3 regions of the Clostridium kluyveri DSM 555 genome follow, and region 2 is predicted to be linked to each of the others. Evidence: riboswitches for the same ligand, from Rfam matches in the RefSeq annotation. Region 2 holds a riboswitch; each other region holds the start of a gene.
The links. Region 2 has a riboswitch for S-adenosylmethionine ahead of CKL_RS14865 (ATP-binding cassette domain-containing protein). Riboswitches for the same ligand answer to the same signal wherever they lie in the genome.
Positions count from the first base shown of each region.

Region 1 (2,274 bases), 880 kb from region 2:
TACCAGGAAATTATGTTTATCAAGGCCAGGTTGAAGGATATGATAAAAAGGTGAATTTAAATCTAATAATAAATGCTTCTGCGGAAACTGCTCCATCAAGTGTCACTTCTACATCTGCATGGATATGGCAGCTTCAAAATGAAGTGGATGCATATGGAGGTATAGATAATTTAATATCCAAATTAAAATCATTGGGAATAGCTAATGTTTGTATTAAGTATAATGAAGGGGAAAGGGCTTCTGGCGGAGGCATGAATTTTAGAGAGGATTTTTTAAAGTATGTCAATAATTTTAAAGAAGCAGGATTTAAAGTAGGTACCTGGGGATATAACCATTTTGATGACGTTGAAGGAGAAGCTAATATAATAGTAGATGCCCTTAATAATAGCGATTATTATGTTTTTGATCCTGAAGATGCGGTGTCAGGTAAGACAGAACAAGCAGAAGAAATATGCCAGATTGTAAGGAGTAAATGTCCTAATGCTATTATTGGCTATACTACTTTTCCAATAGCAAGTTATCACCAGGATATACCTTATTCAGTTTTCAATAAATATTGCGATTTTGCTGCTCCGCAGTGTTACTGGGGAGAAATGAAATGGTCGGTCACTGCATGTATGGATAAAATGATTCAGGATTACCAATACTATGGTCTAGACAAGCCTATATATCCTTTAATACAAACCTATAATGTGGACTACAATGACTATGAAACTTATGCTGGGTATAAATTCAATTCTACTGGATTATGGTCCTTTGATGAGTTAGGCAGTACATGCCAGGATTTTTTAATCAGTGAAGGGGATAAGTTGAATAGTTAAACATGTGAGACAGGAATTACTATCCTGTCTCTTTATCCGAACGCTAGAATTGCTAATACTCCCATCTTCTTCAAAGTGGGAGATAAACACTGCTACGCGCCTGGATAAGTTCTTCTAAGGTTTAGATGGAGATAAGCAGTTCTCTACAGCAAACTCCACCTAAACCTAAGAATCACTTGATATGTTCTAATTTACTATTGACAAAATGATTAAAAAAGTATATTATTAACTACAAATTTAAAAGTTAATGATTAAAGTTCAAAAGAAAATTTCTTATCAAGAGTAGTGGAGGGACTGGTCCTATGATACTCGGCAACCTGAATATTTTTATATATTCAATGGTGCTAATTCCAGCAGGTTAAACCTGAAAGATGAGAGAAACAGTTAATATAACTTTCTATAGTTTCTCTGTAGAAAGTTTTTTTATTTGATTGGCTAGACAAACTGGAGGTCAAATTTTATTTATCATAGAGTTTTTTAAGTGTAATCTCTATGATATTTAGAATTTGGCCTCTTCTTTATTATATATAGTACTTTATGAAAGTATATCTAAATTTAGAAAAGAGGAGATTTTCATGAGTGAAAAATTTAAAATAGGAACAAGAGCAGTACAAGGAGGATATTCGCCTAAGTCAGGTGATCCAAGGGTAGCTTCAATAGTTCAAAGTACATCATATAAATATGACACTTTTGATGAAGTGGCAAATGTAGCGGCAGTGAGTGCAGATGTAACAGCATTAAATAAACAGGGAGGATATCTGTACACAAGAGTAGGAAATCCAACGGTGACAGCACTTGAAAAAAAATATGTAGAATTACAAGGCGGTGTTGAAGCAATTGCCACTGCATCGGGACAATCAGCAGTGGTCTATTCCATAATAAATATTGCAAATTCAGGAGATCAAATTATTGCAAATTCAAACCTATATGGAGGCACATACAACCTTTTTAACACAATTATACCTAAATTAGGAATTAATGTATCCTTTGTAGACCCCACAGCTTCTGAAGAAGAGATTTTAGAGGCAGCAACAGAAAATACTAAACTGATATTTGGGGAAACCATAGGAAATCCAGGACTTAATGTATTGGATTTTGATAAATTTTCTTCTGTGGCAAAAAAATTAGATATACCGTTTATCGTTGATAACACTATAGCAACACCTTATCTTATAAATCCCTTTGAGTATGGAGCAAATATAGTGGTTCATTCTACTACTAAATACTCAGATGGTCATGCAGTGTCCCTTGGAGGGATAATTATTGATGGAGGAAACTTTAATTGGGCAAATGGAAAATTTCCGGATTATACTACTCCTACTGGTCCCTACAACGTGATATTTGTCAATGAATTCGGAAAACGTGCTTTCTCAGGAAAATTAAGAACCAATTTAGTTGAAGAATTTGGTGCCGCGCCAGCTCCATTTAATGCATTTTTAACAAATATGGGATT
Region 1 covers NC_009706.1:2,219,160-2,221,433, reverse strand. Annotated here, with positions in the region: gene CKL_RS10685 (Ig-like domain-containing protein) at 1-821, shown strand, start outside; SAM riboswitch class I at 1,092-1,199, shown strand; gene CKL_RS10680 (O-acetylhomoserine aminocarboxypropyltransferase/cysteine synthase family protein) at 1,397-2,274, shown strand, end outside.
Region 1: another riboswitch for S-adenosylmethionine. It lies ahead of CKL_RS10680 (O-acetylhomoserine aminocarboxypropyltransferase/cysteine synthase family protein); the one in region 2 lies ahead of CKL_RS14865 (ATP-binding cassette domain-containing protein).

Region 2 (2,274 bases):
TGACACATTGTCAACTACAAAAGAAAATCTTTCAAAATCTCTGACAAACGCAGAAGAAGTAAATGAAATCGAAAATCTATCTGAAGCTATATTAGAAATTACATCAAAAACAAATTTGCTGGCCTTAAATGCCAATATAGAAGCAGTCAGGGCAGGAGAAGAAGGCAAAGGTTTTGGCGTAGTTGCCAGTGAAATAGGTGAATTAGCGAATGACTCAAAAAATACTATTAATGAAATGCAAAATATAACTAAAAATGTAATTAGCTCAGTAAAAGACTTATCCCACCATTCAAATGATATGTTAAAGTTTATGGAAAATGATATTGATAAAGATTATAAATTGATGCTTCAAATGATGAATCAATACAATGAAGATGCTCAGTCTATCCATAATATGATAGCTGATTTCAGTTCAAATACTAAAAATATATTTATATCCATACAAAGCATGCTTGAAGAAATTGATAAAGTATCCTCAGCTGCTGCTGAAGGTTCAAAAAATACTGAAGATATAGTACAAAAGCTAACCACATTATTACAAAAATCAAATGAAGTTCATGGAGAAGTTCAATACCTAAAAAATAGTACAGTAAAGCTTAACCAAATCATATCAAAGTTCAAAATTTCTTAATACTATATTGATGGCAAAATGCTTAAATATAAGCATTTTGCCCTATCTTATATAGTTAAATGTTCCATAATATTTTCTAATGCAGTTTTATTGTTAAAAAGATTATAACTTTGAAATACCATAGATGTATGCTTCCTCAATTCATGTATTTGCTTTTTAGTTATTTTTTCAAAGTCTATTTTTAATTTTCCTATTTCTATGGTACCCTTGTCTGGAATTTCCAAATAATTTATGCATCTTAACAAAGTCGATTTACCTGTACCAGAGGGGCCTATTATTGCAATAACCTCCCCCTTTTTTATCTCTAGGTTAATACCCTTTAAAACTGTAAGCTCATTAAACTTCTTGTATAGATTTTTAACTTTTATCATTTCATAAAACGCCCTCCCTTCAATTGGTTTAAATAATTAAAAAAGCTATTTTTCTTATTTAAGAAAAATAGCTTTTAATATCCCAAACTTTTATAAAACAGCCACTTTTCTCATCTTTCAGAGTATAAATTAACTCTGCAGGAATTAACACCGATACATATTGAAATAAATGCCGGTTGTTGGGTTTCATAGGGCCAGTCCCTCCGCCTCTCTTGATAAGAACCTAGTTTATTGATTTTTTTAAATTTCATTTTATTTATATTTTACACGTCGTAATACATTATACTAATTGTACTATAATGTGTCAATTATTAAATAACAAAAGCATAAGCTTAGCCTCTAAAATAAACTTATTGGAAAATAGACATAAAAAAAGTATTGACATTACTTAAAAATATATTTATAATACTACGTAATATTACTAAAACATATTAAATTCATTGGGATTTATCTTATATGAAAATCCCAAATAAAAATTAATAGAATTATATATCAATAAGCATGTACCATGTTTTAGTTGACCAGAAAAACTGGAAGCTAAATTTTAATCTTACATTTGTAAGATTAAAATTTAGCTTTTTTTAATTAATACATTGTGATTATTTTTTAAAATACTTTTTTCAAAAATGAAGAAAGTATTTATTAAAAATTATTACAGTGCAGATAACACATATAAATACATAGGATAAAAAGTCAAAAATCTATAAAAAAAATAGAGAAACAATATATTTTTGATACTATATTAAATTTTTTCAAAATACTTTTTCCAAAAACGAAAGAAGTATTTATTGAATTCTATAAGTGTAAGAGGTGTACTCATGAAAGATAATTCCAATGCATTAAAAAGTTTAAGCTTTGAAGAAAAAAAAATATTTAATTTACTTCAGAAAAATGGACGCTTATCTAAAAATAAAATTTCATCTAGGACAGATATTAAATTGACCACATTAAATTACGTTATGGAACCTTTAGAAAAAAGTAAAATGATAGTCGAGAGTTGTATAGGAGAATCTACAGGCGGAAGAAGGCCAATTTTATATGATATAAATATAAATGATTTTTATATTATAGGTATTGATATATCAATACTCTATACTCAGGTAGTTATTACAAATTTAAAAATGGAAATTTTGTATAAGGAACTATTTAATATGGATGATTCCTATACTCCTTGTGAAACTGTAAAAAAAGTAGTGGAAATCATTAACAGGGCTTATGCAAATCTAAACTTAAGCCATATGAAACTGTTAGGAATTGGAGTAGGATCTGTGG
Region 2 covers NC_009706.1:3,103,003-3,105,276, forward strand. Annotated here, with positions in the region: gene CKL_RS14860 (methyl-accepting chemotaxis protein) at 1-631, shown strand, start outside; partial or broken gene CKL_RS14865 (ATP-binding cassette domain-containing protein) at 682-1,002, opposite strand; SAM riboswitch class I at 1,110-1,224, opposite strand; gene CKL_RS14870 (ROK family transcriptional regulator) at 1,821-2,274, shown strand, end outside.

Region 3 (2,274 bases), 1.8 Mb from region 2:
GTCACTGGGGATTTAATTGATTCCAGACATACAGATCTTCAAAAAGCACTGGATTTTATCAATGGTGCTGTGGATATAGCCCCGATATATTATGTTACAGGCAATCATGAATCAAGAATCCACCAATACGAAAAATTGAAAAAACACATGGCAGAAACCGGAGTTATCACATTAAATAATAAAGGTACTACAATCAAATGGGGTGTAGATTCTATTCGGTTGTTAGGATTAGATGATCCATCCTTTACAACAAACTACAATTTATCTGGAAGAAATGCAGCCATAATTGATGCAAAATTGAAGACTATGAAAAATGAGAGCAGCCACTACACAATCTTGTTATCACATAGACCAGAATTGTTTCACGTGTATGCAGATAATAGAATTGATTTGGTTTTAAGTGGTCATGCTCATGGGGGACAGATACGTTTACCCCTTGTCGGGGGACTTTTTGCACCAAATCAAGGCTTCTTCCCCAAATATTCTGAGGGCCTATATGAAAAGAACCAAACTAAAATGGTGGTCAGCCGAGGCCTTGGAAACAGCCTCTTTCCTGTCCGAATCAATAATCGCCCCCAATTAGTTGTTATTACACTGGTATCACAGCAGGATTTGTAGAGGTATATTTTAATCTCCTTTAAATTTAAAAAAATATAAAAATATTTATTTTTCTATTGACAAACAGTATATATATCTGTTATCATTTTTTCAATTGAATACGGAACTTCTTATCCAGAGTGGCGAAGGGACTGGCCCTATGATGCCCAGCAACCTGAATGATTTTTCATCATTCAACGGTGCTAATTCCAGCAGGTATAAAACCTGAAAGATGAGAAGCATGAAGGAACTCTTCTTGTGACTTATCTTACAAGAAGAGTTTTTATTTTTAATTTTTCTTAAACTATTTGGAATAGGAAAGAAGTTTATAAATACTTTTAATCTATATATTATAAGAAGGAGAGATTTTTATGAATATTTTAATTGTAGGAGGGGACAGACTTGATAATATTAAAAATAAGCTGAACAAATGTGGAATTAATAAAGTTAATCACATTACAGGTAGAAAAAAAGGGGATAAGAAAATAGAAATCCCTAAAAATACGGATGTAGTATTAGTACTTACAGATTTTATAGGACACAGTATGACTGAGATAATAAAAAAACAATCTAAAAAAAATCATACTTTAATTATGTTTTCAAAACGTTCATGGATATGTATTGAAGAAAACATAAAAAACATATTTATTGATTAAAGGTTAAGTAAAACTAAAAGAATATTCCTAAAGTTCTTTTAATCTAAAACTCGTGGATTAATTTTATAATAAGGAGTGAAGCTAAAGTGTACGAACGGATGCTTAACAAACAAATAATTCCATCATTAAATGATATATATGAAACTATTGGAAAGGAAAGTATTTTATATCTTGAAAAACTACACCAATTTATGATTGATTCTTATGAACTATCAATCAGACTTAAATTTCGTTTTGGAAGTGACCATGGATGGTGTTATAAATATTGCCATAAAAATAAACATATATGTTATGTTTTCTTTGAAAAGGGTGCGTTTACTGTAATTATTCAAATTGGTGAAAATCAATTAAATAAGCTATACAATAAGTTGGATAGTTTATCTTTAGAAGATAAAGATGCATGGAAAAATCAATATTCCTATAGAATCTTAAGCAATAAAAATCTAGAGGATATAAAATCCATTATAGCTATAAAAATGAATTCCATTAAAAAGAAAGTTTCTTAAAATATATATGCATATATCCATGAGTTCATTACATGTTTTAATTGCACACATTTATTATTTTATGCAGATAAAACTCTATGTACTAAAAACCTTTATCATATTCCATCAATCTATTTTTAAAATACACTATTTTTAAATTACAGAACTGCGAAATTTCTCTTGCCGCCATGAAATTACTTCCTATAGCTTCAATTTGGTGGGCATCGGAACCTATAGTTATATATTTTCCACCCAGCTGGTTATATCTTTTATAGATGTTTATCATATTCTTTACTGATATGTTCTTATCAAGTCTTCGTGTATTTAACTCCAGACACTTGCCTTCTTTTATCACCTTATTTAATATTTCATCTATTATATCAGAAAATTCCCCGTAGTATATTTCCTTATCTTCAAACTTAGCATATCTTGCTATATAATCAATATGCCCTAGACTATCTATAAATTGAAATTTATCCAAATTACCCAGTATAACTTCAAAATACTTAGCATAGGCTTCTCTTTTACTTTTTCCT
Region 3 covers NC_009706.1:1,340,840-1,343,113, reverse strand. Annotated here, with positions in the region: gene CKL_RS06440 (metallophosphoesterase) at 1-618, shown strand, start outside; SAM riboswitch class I at 726-836, shown strand; gene CKL_RS06435 (DUF2325 domain-containing protein) at 969-1,253, shown strand; gene CKL_RS06430 (DUF3788 domain-containing protein) at 1,352-1,759, shown strand; gene CKL_RS06425 (histidinol phosphate phosphatase) at 1,842-2,274, opposite strand, start outside.
Region 3: another riboswitch for S-adenosylmethionine. It lies ahead of CKL_RS06435 (DUF2325 domain-containing protein); the one in region 2 lies ahead of CKL_RS14865 (ATP-binding cassette domain-containing protein).